Regions from separate parts of the Shewanella khirikhana genome, predicted to be linked through region 1. Evidence: riboswitches for the same ligand, from Rfam matches in the RefSeq annotation. Region 1 holds a riboswitch; the other holds the start of a gene.
The links. A riboswitch is a leader RNA that binds a small molecule or an ion and turns the genes downstream of it on or off. The one in region 1 is predicted to bind cobalamin.
Positions count from the first base shown of each region.

Region 2: it holds a riboswitch for cobalamin, as region 1 does, so the genes downstream of both, STH12_RS01390 (ABC transporter ATP-binding protein) here and STH12_RS12545 (TonB-dependent receptor) in region 1, are expected to answer to the same signal.

Region 1 covers NZ_CP020373.1:2,872,737-2,880,047, forward strand. The annotation lists gene STH12_RS12530 (LysR family transcriptional regulator) at 1-520, shown strand, start outside; gene STH12_RS12535 (HDOD domain-containing protein) at 586-1,314, opposite strand; gene STH12_RS12540 (GDSL-type esterase/lipase family protein) at 1,459-2,055, opposite strand; gene STH12_RS12545 (TonB-dependent receptor) at 2,136-4,115, opposite strand; cobalamin riboswitch at 4,202-4,329, opposite strand; gene STH12_RS12550 (hypothetical protein) at 4,418-5,014, opposite strand; gene STH12_RS12555 (DUF805 domain-containing protein) at 5,093-5,437, opposite strand; gene azu (azurin) at 5,693-6,145, shown strand; gene STH12_RS12565 (MOSC N-terminal beta barrel domain-containing protein) at 6,305-7,311, shown strand, end outside.
Region 2 covers NZ_CP020373.1:343,393-350,703, forward strand. The annotation lists gene metH (methionine synthase) at 1-848, opposite strand, end outside; gene STH12_RS01385 (histidine phosphatase family protein) at 1,186-1,812, shown strand; cobalamin riboswitch at 1,859-2,031, shown strand; gene STH12_RS01390 (ABC transporter ATP-binding protein) at 2,119-2,916, shown strand; gene STH12_RS01395 (FecCD family ABC transporter permease) at 2,913-3,971, shown strand; gene cobT (nicotinate-nucleotide--dimethylbenzimidazole phosphoribosyltransferase) at 4,005-5,033, shown strand; gene STH12_RS01405 (adenosylcobinamide-GDP ribazoletransferase) at 5,039-5,818, shown strand; gene cobU (bifunctional adenosylcobinamide kinase/adenosylcobinamide-phosphate guanylyltransferase) at 5,815-6,381, shown strand; gene STH12_RS01415 (cobyric acid synthase) at 6,385-7,311, shown strand, end outside.

The DNA.
Region 1 (7,311 bases):
TCGTCACCTGTTCGACTCCCTCAACGCGCTGGAATCCGGCGAGCTGGACATAGTGCTGACGTCCGATCCTGTGCCCGGCCACCAACTGGCTTATCAGCATCTGTTTGATTTTGAAGTGCGTCTGGCTGTTGCCAACGAACATCCGTTGGCCAGCAAACCACAGGTGCTGCCACGGGATCTGGAAGGACTGCCGATTATCAGCTATCCGGTACCATTGGAGCGCCTGGACTTGTTCAGGCTGTTTCTGGAGCCTGCTGGCGTTACCCCAGGGGTGCAGAAAACCTGCGACCTCACCTCGGTACTGCTGCAACGCATCGCCTGCCAGGATGGTATTGCCGCCCTGCCAAGCTGGTCCATCAGCGAAGCCCAGGGACTCAGCCTGACCAGCGTGCGTCTCGGCGCTGAGGGCTTAAAACGCCCCCTGTTTGGCGCCTACCGCCGTGGCAGTGCCAACTCAAGTCAGCTGCAACGTTATCTGGAACTGGTTGCCGCCGAAGGCATTGCCCGTCAGCCGCGATAACAGCCGACTTATAGAAAAGAACCCATAAAAAAACGCCTGCATTTGCAGGCGTTTTTTTAGCATTCTTACAGTGGATTCAGCAGCAACCCACGCATCGACAACACCCGGCGCAGCACCAGACCGGCTGAGTTGGGGTTACGGGTCTGACGCAGATTGTGAGCAATCATAAACTCTTCTTTAAGCTCCTCATCCAGCCCCAGTGAATCAAAGGCTTCCAGCGTCAGCGTCTGCTGTTGGGTATCTATGATTTGCTTGATGATGCTGAGCGGGAACGACTCTTCCGACTCAGCATTGAGATAGGCAAATGCAGTCAGCGCAATGATTTGGCCGAACACGCTGAACAGCGCCAGGGTTTGCACTTCATCCGGGTCTATATGGCTGCCGACATCCTTTAAGCTGTCGACGGCAGAGGCGGCAATGCTTTCGGTCAGACGCCAGTAGCCCTGCACCAACTTTTTGTACGGCTGGGGCAGCTCATCGAGGCGCTCTTTGAGGTAAAAACTGAAGGCATAGCGGTAAATGTTGACCTGACCCAAGCGAATAAGCGCATCCTTGAGGCTGCGGTTTTTGCTGTTATTGGCCACACCACCGGCATGGGCAGTGGTTGAGCGCCACAACAAATGTGCCGCCAACGCGGGATCGCTGGACACTATGTCCACCACATTACGCACATCACCGTCTGCGATGATGGCCTTTTTCAGCGGGATAAGGATCCCGCGACGACCAATGACCTGTTCTTCATTGGCAATGATCGCCCTGATTTGAGAAAAAACCTGATGCTCAAGCTCAGTCATGAAACTAACCTATTCTTGTCCGGGCAACGAAAAAAGACCTGACCAACACCCGCCCTGGTTATTATTATCGGGGAATTTACCCATAAAATCCTGTTCTCGGTCAAGTTGATTTCCCGGGGTTTGCACTTTTTTAGCCACATGTCATCAAAAGGCACCACTTTGGCTCGCCAAACGGTAAATATCGTCGGCCAAAACCCGGTAACCAGCGTCATTTAAATGAACAGTGTCCGATTTCATGGCGCTGTCAGCCAGGAGCTTGGACAGGGTGTTTTCCAGCAGCGGCAACGAATACTCATCGGCAAGTTCGGCATAAAGGGCCGGTGGCGATAAAAACAATTGCCTGTCGGGTACGGCCACCAACAGCACCGGAATTTGCCTGCCCTGAGCTTCCCTAATCATAGCCGCCAAATTGGCTTTGAGGGCGACCTTGTCGAGGTTTCTGAGAATATCATTACCACCTTCGAGTAAGATCACCATATCGGGATGGGATTCTTCCAGCACCTCGGCAAAACGGGCAAGCCCTTCGGCGGTGGTTTCACCGGAGATCCCGCCATTGATGACTTCACAGTCACACAGACGGGCCAGGTGCGCCGGATAATCGCCGTCATCCGGGGCGCCAACACCTACGGTGAGACTGTCGCCAAAGGCCAGCAGCCGGGCATTCTCACCCAAATAAGGCAAACGCGGACCGCCACAGGCGCTCAGCATCAATATGATGGCCAAACAATATCTCAGTCGCACAGCAGTCTCCCTTTCAGTCCACCTGTTATCGCCGAAAAAAAAGCCGGACACAAGTCCGGCTTTTTGTTTTCAGGCATTTATCAGTAGCGCACGCCCAGTGTCAGACTGATCTTGCGGCCTTCACCGGGATAGTAGCCATTGCCCCACTCGCTGTAATAGCCAGAGGCGGCGTATTGCTCATCGAACAGGTTATCCACCCGCAGACTGGCATTGATAGCGTCGATGTTGAAGTTCAGTGCCGCATTGGCAAGCCAGAATGCATCCAACTGGTTGCCCGCGTTGGCATTGTCACCCTCAACAAAACGACTGCCGGTGTAGCTGGCGTCCAGATACAGCTGCCAGTGCTCTGCAAGGTTCACACCTGCAAAGGCGCGGCCGCTGTGTCTGGCCACCCAGGACAGCGCCTTGCCGTCGTTGGGGCCTTTGGTAAATTCGGCATCAGTGTACTGGTAGTCCAGCCCCACTTTAACGACATCGCTGATTTGCCAGTCCCAATCCAGCATGGCGCCATAGCGGCGCGACTCATCGGCGTTGACGTTGGAGCCCTGGAAGAAACCGCCGGTTGGGGTTTCGGCGCTGGGGTCAAATACGATTTCATCTTCCAGCGACAGGCGATACAGGCTCAGACGCAGCGCCTGGGCGTTGCCCAGATAATCCCAGCCCGCTTCATAGCTGCGGCCGGTTTGGGGTCTTAAGCTGCCCTGGGAGGTGTAGGCCTGTTCATCGACTTTGGCAAAGCGGAAGTTGTCTTCTGCACGCAGATAAAAGCGGCTTGCATCGGAAGGGCGATAATTGACGCCAAGCTCCAGCGCGTGGGCATCGTTGTCAAGCTCGCCGCCATTGGGGAAGGTATTGCCATCACGAATGTCATCGGTCACTTCGGCGTAACGGCCACCCACCACATAGCTGAAATGCTCGGTCAGCGGCACGCTGGCCTGCACAAAACCCGCCCACAGCTTTTGGGTGTTGCCCCGGCTCATGTAAGCAGATTCAAATTCCGACTCGCCGCGGGACAGGTCAAAGCCGGTGATAAGCTTCAGCTCTCCGGCACGGGTCTGATATTTACCGATGGCCTTGGGCGAGAATGCCAGCAGTGAGCGCTCTGTGGTGCCCTGACCACCCCAGCTGATGTAGTTCACCCGGGTGTCGCTGTAATCCACATCGGCGCCCAGGGCCCAGTTCCCGTTCAACTGATGCTGATAACCACTGCGGACCGCTTTGGTGATTTCATGCTGATAATCAGTGGCATTGTATTCATTGGCCTGGCGCGGATTGTCGTTTAGCTGCGCTTCATTCAGCGAGCCTGCCAGCAGTCTGTCGTTGTCGAAATACGAGGTTTCAGCAAAAAACTGATTGGTATCACCACGGTACTCAAGGCGGCCCAGCAGGCTGCCGGTCTCGCTCTTGGCGTGATCGCGGTAGTTATCGCTCTTATCGAAATGGCCACCAAAGAAGGCATGCCAGCCGGCACCGATTTCGGTGGCAAAATCGGCCGAGGCATTGAGGCTGTTAAAACTGCCGCCACCAATGCTGGCGCCGCCGCTCTGACCTTCCGGACGCTTGGTGATGATGTTAATCACCCCGCCAACGGCCTGGTCGCCGTAGAGCACACCGGCGCTGCCGGAGAGGATCTCAATTCGTTCAATCTGGCTGACAGAAACCGCCGACAAACTCGGCGCAGCGATATCGATGTTATTCAGACGACGGCCATCGACCAGAATCAAGGTGTTGTTGGCGGCCTGGCCGGCAGCGAAGCCTCGCATGGCGAACACGGGGCCTACCCCGTTATCACTCACCTGAATGCCACTTTGACCGCGCAGCACGCCAGCAAGGTCGGTGGCACCACTGAGGGCTATCTCTTCAGCGGTAATCACTGCCACATTAGCGGCAATATTCAGCGGGGTGTCGAGCTGGCGACCAATCACCACCAGGTGTTCGTCGGCAACGGTTTTGGCGTTGGCAGCATCAAGGGTTGCCACATCGGCAGAGGACCCGGCAAAAGCAGCAGGAGCAAGCAAAGCGCCCACAGTCAGTGCGATAAAAGAAGGTTTGGTTCCCATTTTCCTTTTTCTCCTTCAAGGGAAACGGGGCAGGTTGTCGGCGGCCCAAAGGGAGCCACATGTGCGGATCTGCCCACCGAAATCCACAGCAAAACCTCTTTTGGGCCGGTCTCCGGACTCAGGCAAAACGCCATTACCGTTGCGGGGGCAGTGTCGGATTTGCACCGACTTCCCGATTCTCCCGCTAATGCGGGCACCCAAAGGGTTGACTTAAAAAATAACCGCCCGAACTCGGCGGGCGGCGCATTATAGACGTCTATACGTATAAATGTCTAATACCTTTGTATTGCCTTTCTGGCGTTTCACTTCAGCCTGAGTGGCAACATAGAGGCAATAAATTCAGTATGGTTAGCGGGTGTCAGCGGAATATTCTGCGCGCCAAACACCTGGCCTCGCATGGATTTGTGCATCAGCAGCAATTGCCCAGGGCGCTGGAAAACCGTGTAGTAGCCCACCTCACCTTCCGGCTCGCTGAAAAACGGCCGCTGATTTTCCATGGACTGGTGCTGATTGGGCATCCGGCTGCACCCCAAAATGCCATGAAAGCCCTGATGGCCATCGAGCTGGGTTTCGCCCAACTTGTGGTAAGACGACTCACCTTCACAGCTGCGTTGATACTGGCTCGCCAGGCTATCGAGGAACACCTCCGGCGACGGCGCTTCACCGCCCAGCTTAAAGCTTTGAATACAGATGAGCCCGCCCCATTGATTGAGGTTTTCGCTCGCAGGCACAAACTCGGCACTGACCATGTCGGCGCGGCTGTCCTGTGCCGCCTGTTTCCAGCCGTCCGGCAATTCAAATGAGAAAGGGGCACCAAACAGAGATAACTCCTGGGTTTGGGCCTGGACATTCGCCGCCGCAAACAGGGCGAACAGAGGGAGCAAATATCGGGTCATCATCAGCTTCCGTGATAGTCGATGCCGTTTCATCCTGAAACGGCTGAAAGACAAGGGGAGGCAATGCCTCCCCCGGATGTATCAGGCCAACGCCTTAGGGTTGGCACCGTAATCGTTTTCGTCCTGGCTGTCCTGGCACCAGAAAACTATCAGTACGATAGCGCCAATCAATGGGATAAACCCGATTAACTGCCACCAACCGCTACGACCCGTGTCGTGCAGACGGCGGGCACCGATGGCCAGCGAAGGTAGCAACAAACCAAGCGAGAAAATTGCGGCGATAAATGTCGTGCCCAAAGCCACATCAATGCCAATGGTCACAACATAAAAAATCAAGTAGAACAGGACGAACATCCAGTATTCTTTGCGACGGGCGCGACCTGTGAAATCAGCGTACTTTTTCAGTGCACCAATAAAGTATTCCATGGTTTCTCCTTAAAAACGGGCAATCTCGCCCCAAGTTACCGCACAAAATACGGCTTTATCCTTATGATTCATTCACCTGCTGTTGGCAGGTGGCGATACTTTAACATAGGCCGCACATTTTCAAAGCATCAAAAGTCCGCTTAACGATTAAGGCGAACCAAGGTCGTACCAGCTCAGATAACAAATGTAAATAATTCCCATTTGCATGAGGTCAATTGCTATTATCCTACCGATAACTCAAAAAAGGATAAGCGTATGCGACACTTCACTCTGGCTTTGCTGCTTGGCAGCAGCACCCTGGCAGCACCGGCTTTTGCCTCCGACTGCGAACTCAGCATCAGCGCCAACGACGCCATGCAATTCAGTGCACAGGAGCTGACGGTTCCGGCCAGCTGCAAACAAGTCACTCTGACCCTGACCCACACAGGTACCCTGCCCAAAACAGCCATGGGCCATAACTGGGTGCTAACCAAAGCTGCCGATGTACAGGCGGTCGCTACCGACGGCATGGCAGCTGGCCCCGACGCGGCTTACATCAAGGCCGATGATACCCGGGTGCTGGCTCACACGGCATTGGTGGGCGGCGGCGAGTCCACTTCTGTCAGTTTCAGCCTGGAAGGCCTGGCGCCCGCTGAGGCCTACCGCTTCTTCTGCTCTTTCCCCGGCCACTGGGCCATCATGCAGGGCAGTTTCGTCATCACTCCCTGAGAACGCCTTAACGACGCCAAAGGGGCCCTGAGCCCCTTTTTTGCTGCAAGCTATAACACACGCTGCCCGACCACGTCCTCAAACCCCGCTTCACGGCTGCTGTTTTGCCCGCGAAACGTATATAGTGAGCCTTTTGCCGCCGATGCAGGGAGAAGGCCAATGGCGAAACTCAGTGAAATCCATATCTATCCGGTCAAGTCCATGGCCGCGCAGCGGCTGTCTCAGGCGCGGGTCTGCAAAGAAGGCCTGGCCGGGGATCGCCGCTTTATGGTGGTGCGGCCAAATGGTGAGTTCATTACCGCCCGTACTCATCCGTTACTGCAACAGATCCAGCCCCTTGGAACCGACGAGGCCATTCAGTCCGGCGAGCTCTGGCTCAGGTTTACCGGCAAGCCGGATCTGCGTTTGCAGGCATCGGCCTTTCAACGCACCCAGGTAGCAACCCAGGTCTGGAAGGACAGCTTCAATGGCCTGGCCACCCATCCACTTGCCGATGCCTGGGTGTCCTCCATTTTAGGCGAAAGTGCACAGCTTTTATGGCTTGGCGAAACCTCCGACCGCTACCGCGAAAAGCTCGGCACCCGAGTCAGCTTTGCCGACGGCTATCCACTGCTGCTTATCAGTGAAGCCTCGCTTGACGATCTCAATTTACGGTCCGACGCCATCAGCCAGATGAGCCAGTTTCGCACCAATCTGGTGGTCAGTGGCACCAGCGCCTTCGAAGAAGACAGCTGGAAGCGTATTCGTATTGGCGAGGTCGAGTTCGATGTGGCCAAGCCCTGTGGTCGCTGCGTAATGACCACGGTGCAGCCCGGCACCGCCCGCTTCCATCCCCAGGGTGAACCACTCTCGACCCTGAGCAAGTTTCGCAAAAGTGCCAATGGCGATGTCAACTTTGGCCAGAATTTGATAGCCCTGAACGAAGGCACCATCCACGAAGACGATGTTATTGAGGTACTGGAAACCCAGGAGAGTGAACACTATCGCAATCTGGCCCCGGCAAAACGCGCGCTAATCCTCACCGAGAAACGCGTCATTGCCCGTGATTTCTGTGCCTTCTCCTTCAAAGCCGCCGATGAAAAGCCACTGCCGGGATTCCTGCCGGGCCAGCATTTGGTGTTTGCCGTGGACATCGATGGTGAGCGCCACATCCGCCGCTACAGCCT
Region 2 (7,311 bases), 2.3 Mb from region 1:
GCCGACACATAAGATTCGCTGATGCGGGAAAGTTCCTCTACATAAGGGCGCAGCTCTTTTGGCCCCAGCGCACAGTTAAGCCCCATGCTGATGGGTTTGATATGGCGCAGCGAGTTATAAAAGGCTTCGGTGGTCTGGCCGGTAAGGGTGCGGCCGGAGGCATCGGTAATGGTGCCGGAAATCATCACCGGCAGGCGCAGACCAACTTCATCAAAAATCGATTCGATGGCGAACAGCGCCGCCTTGGCGTTCAGGGTATCGAAAATGGTTTCCACCATGATGATATCGGCGCCGCCTTCAATCAGGGTGGCGGTGGACTCGCGGTAGGCAGCCACCAGATCATCGAAATGGATATTACGGTAACCCGGGTCATTCACATCCGGGCTGATGGAGCAGGTGCGGTTGGTCGGGCCAAGTACCCCGGCCACATAGCGGGGGATGCCGGTTTGGGCTTCCACTTCATCGGCCACTTCGCGGGCGATGCGGGCACCAACAAGGTTAATTTCGGCCGAGAGCGCCTCCATCTCATAGTCGGCCATGGCGACCGTGGTGGCGTTAAAGGTGTTGGTTTCGATAATGTCGGCACCGGCCAGCAGATACTCGCGGTGGATGCCCTTGATTATCTCAGGCTGGGTGAGCACCAAGAGGTCGTTATTGCCTTTTACGTCGCGGTGCCAGTTGGCGAAGCGGCTGCCGCGATAGTGTTCTTCTTCCAGTTTGTGGCCCTGGATCATGGTTCCCATGGCGCCGTCGAGGATAAGAATGCGTTTGGAGAGATCCTCGTTCAGTCGCTGTTGACGGCTGTGGGCAAGCGCCTTGGTCGCCTGGGATAACACTGGAGTTGCCATAAAAACACCTGCAAAGTACAAAAAGGTTCAGTCCTGAATGCGCCGCCCCGTGGGGCTTTGGCTGCTTAAACGGCAGTGCCGGTGGAGCCAAAAGCCAGTTTACGACCTGAAACAGGCTGTGGCGAGGCTGCTGCGCTGGATTTCTGCGCAGCCTTTGGCCGGGGCAGAAATTTGATTTGGACATTTATACGTATAGACGTCCATAATACGCGAAAAGTCCGCCCCGGAGCAAGTAACGGGCAAGCAGGCCACGGCGCATAAAAACAGCGCAGAAAAACAGCACGGATAAACAGCGCGGATAAAGAGTGCGGATAAACAACCAGAGGCGAGCGTCAGTATGATTTCCTGTGAGCTGATATTTTGGCGCCACGGCAACTGCGAAGATGAGGGCGTGCTGCGGGGCAAAACCGACAGTAAACCCAGCGCAGCAGCGATTGAAGCCATTGCCGGGCGCGCCGCCAACATGCCTGCGCCCCATGCCATTTTAAGTTCGCCACTGCGTCGTTGCCGTGAGCTGGCCGAGGCGATGGCACAGCCTTTGGGGCAAGCGGTGCAATTGCAGCCCCGCCTTGCCGAGATGGACTTTGGCGACTGGGATGGCCGCAGTCTTAATGAGCTGTGGCAGCACGAACCCATGGAAGCCTGGTGGCAGGACCCATGGGGCCAGAATGCGAGCAACCAGCTGCCCCCCAATGGTGAAACCATGCAGGCCTTCGAGGCGCGGGTTGATGATGCCATTACGCAAATACTCTTGGCTGCACGGGATGGCGAGCGGCTGTGGCTGGTGACCCACGGCGGCGTGATCCGCTGCATGATGGCCTCCCTGCTTGGGGCGAACAGAGTCGCCGGTTTTTATAACCGCCTTGATATTCCCCATGGCGCCTGTGTCCGAACCCGTTGGTTTGCCACTGCACAGGGTTGGCAGGGGCAGCTTATCTGGCAGGATATGGAACTTGTGCGCTAAAGCGCGGATAATCTGCAGTTTAGTGGCCGTGTGGTCGCCACAAATTTGAACATTATTGGGTAAAGGTGTCGGGGGCTAAGCCAACCCGACGTGAAAAGGGAACCGGGGAGTGCCTGTTGGTGCCAGCCCGGACTGTGCCCGCAACTGTGTGAAGCGAGTGTGCTATGGGTTAATAGCCGTGCTTCGAGTCAGGATACCTGCCTTTATCTGTCGCAACTTAACCTATGCATCCGGACGGGTTATCCGGAGGAGTTTTATGCCTATCAATTTTGCTCCCCCGGGCGATACCGTGGGAGATCTTCTGTTATGAACACCGCCATCACGGTGAATGAGCTGTGCTGGCAGGTGAACGGCCGGGCGCTGCTGGATTCGCTCAGCTTTACCCTGAACGGCCGTGGCATGTACGGCGTGATTGGCCCCAATGGTGCGGGCAAGTCGTCGCTGCTGCGCTGTTTATACCGCTTTATCCGCCCCGACAGCGGCACCATTGTGATTAATGGTCAGGACATCGATGCCTTTTCCCGCAAGGCCTTTGCCCGGCTGGTGGCCGTGGTGCCCCAGGAGTTGCCGCCGCTTTTTGATCTTGCCACCGAAACCGTGGTCGCCATGGGGCTGATCCCCCACAAGGGCTGGCTAGGCGCCGACAGCGCCGCTGACAAGAAGGCTGTGGCCGAAGCGCTTGCCAAGGTTGGTCTTGAAGGTTACGGCAAGCAGCCCTTTGGCAAGTTGTCCGGCGGCGAAAAGCAGCGGGCGCTGATTGCCAGGGCGCTGGTGCAGCGGCCGACGATTCTCATCCTCGATGAACCAACCAGCCATTTGGATGTGCGCTATCAAATTGAAGTGCTGGAGCTTTTGAAACGGCTCGATGTGTTTGTGCTTTGCACCATTCACGACTTAAACCTTGCCAGTGCCCTGTGTGATGAGCTGTTACTGCTGGATCACGGCCGGCTGATTGCCAAAGGTACGCCAAAACAGGTGTTGACCGAATCCCTGATTGGCGACGTATTTGGGGTGTGCTGTACCGTTGAGCCCCATCCTCAGCACGGCAAGCCGCTTATTCATTACTTTTACGGTTACGACCGAAGCCTGGGGGCGCACATATGAGTGGCATCCGCGCCTTGTTTACGCCCCTCGGGCGGCGTGATTATCTGCTGGCCGCTCTGGTACTGGCCTGTTTGGTCTCCCCTGCGCTCGCCAGCATGTTTGGCGCTGCGGATATTCACTTCAGCGAAGCCATGTCGGTGTACCTGCATGCCCTGATTGGTGAGCGCCCGGCGGACGTGCCATATCTTGACAGCCGTATTCTGCTGGAACTCAGATTGCCACGGATCCTGCTGGCATTTGTCTGCGGCGCAGGTCTGGCGCTGGCCGGTTGGGCGCTGCAATTGGTGACCCGTAACCCCCTTGCCGACCCTTACCTGTTTGGCATCAGCTCAGGGGCATCCCTCGGCGCCATCGTGGTAATGAGCCTAGGCAGCCTGCTCGGCGGCGCCTTTGTGGAAGCGGCGGATGGTATCAGCTTGCCGCTGGGAGCCTTTGCCGGCGCCTCGGCTTCGGTGCTTATGGTGCTGGCCTTAAGTGGCTTTGGGCTGCAAAGTCAGGTGGAGCGTATGTTGCTCTCGGGGGTGGCTATCTCGTTTCTGTTTGGCGCCCTTGGCAGTTTGCTGCTGTATTTTTCAAGCCCGCAGGTAACAGCTTCACTGCTTTTTTGGAGTCTGGGCAGTTTTGCCCGCGCCAGTTGGGATCTGCTCTGGTTGCCCTGGACCATCTTCGGGGTGTTTGTTGGCTTTTTATCTGTGATGCGTCGCCAGTTACTGGCGCTTTCGGCCGGGGATGAAACCGCCCATGGTCTTGGGGTGCCGGTGGCGAGGCTCAGGATCATCAGTCTGCTGATGTGTTCCTTGATGACTGCCGTGCTGGTGGCAAGTTGCGGTGGCATTGGCTTTGTCGGCTTAATGATCCCGCACATCACCCGGCTGATGTTTCCCGGGCGCCAGTCGCTTATGATAGTGGTGCTGATGGGCGGCCTGTTTATGATGTGGGTGGATGTGCTGGCCCGTTCGCTGCTGCCCGCTCAGGAACTGCCGGTGGGCGTGATTACCGCCGTGATAGGCAGTGGTTTTTTCCTGCTGCTGTTGCTTGGTCGCAAAGGCCAATAACAAGCCTAAAAAGGATTTGAATAAGGATAGGCAATGTTTGAAATAACACCGCCGGACAGGCAAAGGGATGCGGACATTCAGGCGCGCATTGATGGCAAAACCAAGCCTCCCGGCGCCTTGGGGCAACTTGAAGGGCTCGCCGCTTCGCTGGTGCGTCTGCTTGGGGATGAGCCGCAGATCCGTCGGCCGGCCATGTTGGTGTTTGCCGCCGACCATGGCATAGCCAATGCCGGCGTGTCGATTGCACCGCCGGAAGTGACGGCGCAGATGGTGGCGAACTTTGCCCGTGGCGGGGCGGCCATCAATGTGTTTTGCCGCCAGCTTGGCTGGGAAATCGAAATCATCGATGCCGGTATATTAACGGCGCCGGACCCAAGTCTTGGGGTAACAGATTGTCGTCTGGGGGCGGGCACTGGCCCTATCCACAAGCGTGCTGCCATGACCCTGGGTCAGGTGGAGCACGGCCTTAATTTCGGCCGCGAGCGGGTCCGAGCCCATGTTGCCGAGGGCACCAACCTGATTGGTCTGGGCGAGATGGGCATTGGCAACACTTCCAGCGCTGCGGCTATGATGGCCGCGCTGCTGGGGCTTGAAGCCAAAGACTGCGTCGGCCGCGGTACCGGCGTGGATGCCGCCACCCTCAAGCGCAAGCAAATGCTGGTGGAGCAGGCGCTGCTGTTACATCTGGACACCTTAACCAGTCCGCAATCTGTGCTTGCCTGTGTCGGCGGCTTTGAAATTGTGGAGATGACCGGCGCGGTACTGGCGGCGGCAGAGCTTGGCGTCCCGGTGATTATCGATGGATTTATTGCCACGGCCGCGGCGCTGGCGGCGGTGAAGATGCACCCTGAGTGCCGCGATTATCTGATTTTTGCCCACCGCTCCGGCGAGCGTGCCCACGGGCTGATGCTTGAGCACCTCAAGGCCGAACCCTTGCTGGACTTGGGGCTCAGACTGGGCGAAGGCACTGGCGCGGCGCTGGCGCTGCCTTTGGTGCAGGCGGCGGCCAACTTCTACCGCGAAATGGCCAGTTTCGATGATGCAGGGATTGAGAAGGTATAAGACGTATGTCATTCAAGCGTGAACTCGAGCTGTTTTTGTTGGCGCTCACCTTTTTTACCCGTATCCCGGTGCCGGTACGGCTGGAATACAGCCTCGAAGGTCTTAGCCGCGCCAGCCGTTATTTCGGGCTGGTGGGCACCCTGGTTGGGCTGCTGTCGGCGCTGGTGTTTTATCTGGCGCAGTTGGCGTTCCCGCCCAGCGTGGCGGTGGTGCTGGCCATGGTGGCGTCGGTGCTCATCACAGGTGGGTTTCATGAAGATGGCCTTGCCGACACCGCCGACGGTTTTGGCGGTGCCTTTGAGCGTGAGCGCAAGCTGGACATCATGAAAGACAGTCGTCTTGGCAGTTATGGTGCTCTGGCGCTGATATTGGCGCTGCTGTTTAAGTTTCAGCTACTCAGTGAACTCGCGCTCTATTCAGCGTCCAGCGTGGTGGGCGCGCTGATTTTGGGCCATACCCTGAGCCGTGCTTTTGCCGCGAGTTTTATTTTCAGCCACACCTATGTGCGGGATGACGATGCCAGTAAATCCAAGCCGCTGGCGCAGTCAATGCACTGGGACGAGGTGCTGTTTTTGATGCTGAGCGCCGCCGTGGTGTGTCTGCTGCTGACCGGCATTGGTGCCACACTGGTGATTCTGGCGACCCTTTTTATCACCCGCAGCCTGCTTGGCCGCTGGCAGAAGCGTCATATCGGCGGCTACACAGGTGACACCCTGGGAGCCTGCCAGCAAATACTCGAACTGGCGTTGTATCTGGTGCTGCTGCTTCTTTGGAGCCAGTCGTGATCCATCTGTTGCTTGGCGGTGCCCGCAGCGGCAAGAGCCGTTTTGGCGAAAACTGTGTCCGCGAACTGGCGGATGAAGGCATTTATCTTGCCACTGCGCTTGCCGGTGATGGCGAGATGGCCGCACGCATCGAGCGCCATAAACTCGATAGGCTCGAGTCGGGCGTTAACTGGCAAGTAATTGAAGCGCCATTTGATTTAGCAAAGCGCCTCGATGAGCTGGCACGTAGCGAGAAACCGGTACTGGTGGATTGCCTGACGCTCTGGCTCACCCAGTGTCTTGTTTCGAACCCCAATGGTATTGCCGATGCCCGCGATACACTGCTGGCCACACTGGCAGGATTTCAGGGGCAGCTTATTCTTATCAGCAATGAGGTGGGCTCGGGCATAGTACCCCTTGGCGAGCTCAGCAGGCAGTTTGTGGACGAAGCGGGCAGGCTTAATCAGGCCATCGCCGCCCTCGCCGACAAGGTCACCCTGGTGGTGGCCGGATTGCCGCTAAGCCTCAAGGATGAAACGGTAACTATCAGGAAAGCAAAGAAGTTGCCCCAAATGGGAGGATAACCCATGGCATGCGCCACACTCATGATCCAGGGCACAGCCTCGGATGCCGGCAAGACCACCCTGGTGGCCGGTCTGTGCCGAATACTCGCCCGCGAGGGCATTAAGGTCGCACCCTTCAAGCCACAGAACATGGCGCTCAACAGTGCCGTCACCCAGGACGGCGGTGAGATTGGCCGCGCCCAGGCGCTGCAAGCTATCGCCTGTGGCCTTGAGCCACACACAGACTTCAATCCGATTCTGCTCAAACCCGCCTCCGACAGCCGCGCCCAGGTGATAGTCCAGGGCAAGGCCTTATCTCATCTGGAAGCCGCCGAGTTTTTTGGCCCGGCTGGCAAGGGTTATAAAGCCATGGCGATGGAGGCTGTGCTGGACTCCCATCAACGATTGTGCGGGCAATATGATTGCCTTTTGGTGGAAGGTGCCGGCAGTCCTGCCGAGATTAACCTGCGTGAAAACGATATCGCCAATATGGGCTTTGCCGAGGCGGTGGATTGCCCGGTGATCCTGGTGGCCGATATCGACAAAGGCGGGGTATTTGCTCAGCTGGTGGGCACGCTGGCGCTCTTGTCCGAGTCGGAGCGTGTGCGGGTTAAAGGCTTTGTCATCAACCGCTTTCGCGGTGATATCAGCCTGCTTCAATCCGGGCTCGACTGGCTTGAGGCCCATACCGGTAAGCCTGTGCTGGGTGTGGTGCCTTATCTGCATAATTTGCTGCTGGATGCCGAAGATGCGCTGGTGCCTTTTACGCCGGAGAAGCGCGAAGCCCAGCGCCTTAAAGTGCGGGTGCTGGTGTACCCAAGAACCAGTAATCACACCGACTTTGACCCGCTGCGGCTGCACCCCGGGGTGGATTTCGATTATCTGCAGATCCAGAGCGCCAGCCCGGATGCCTTGGCGGGTGCCGATCTGGTGATACTGCCCGGCAGCAAA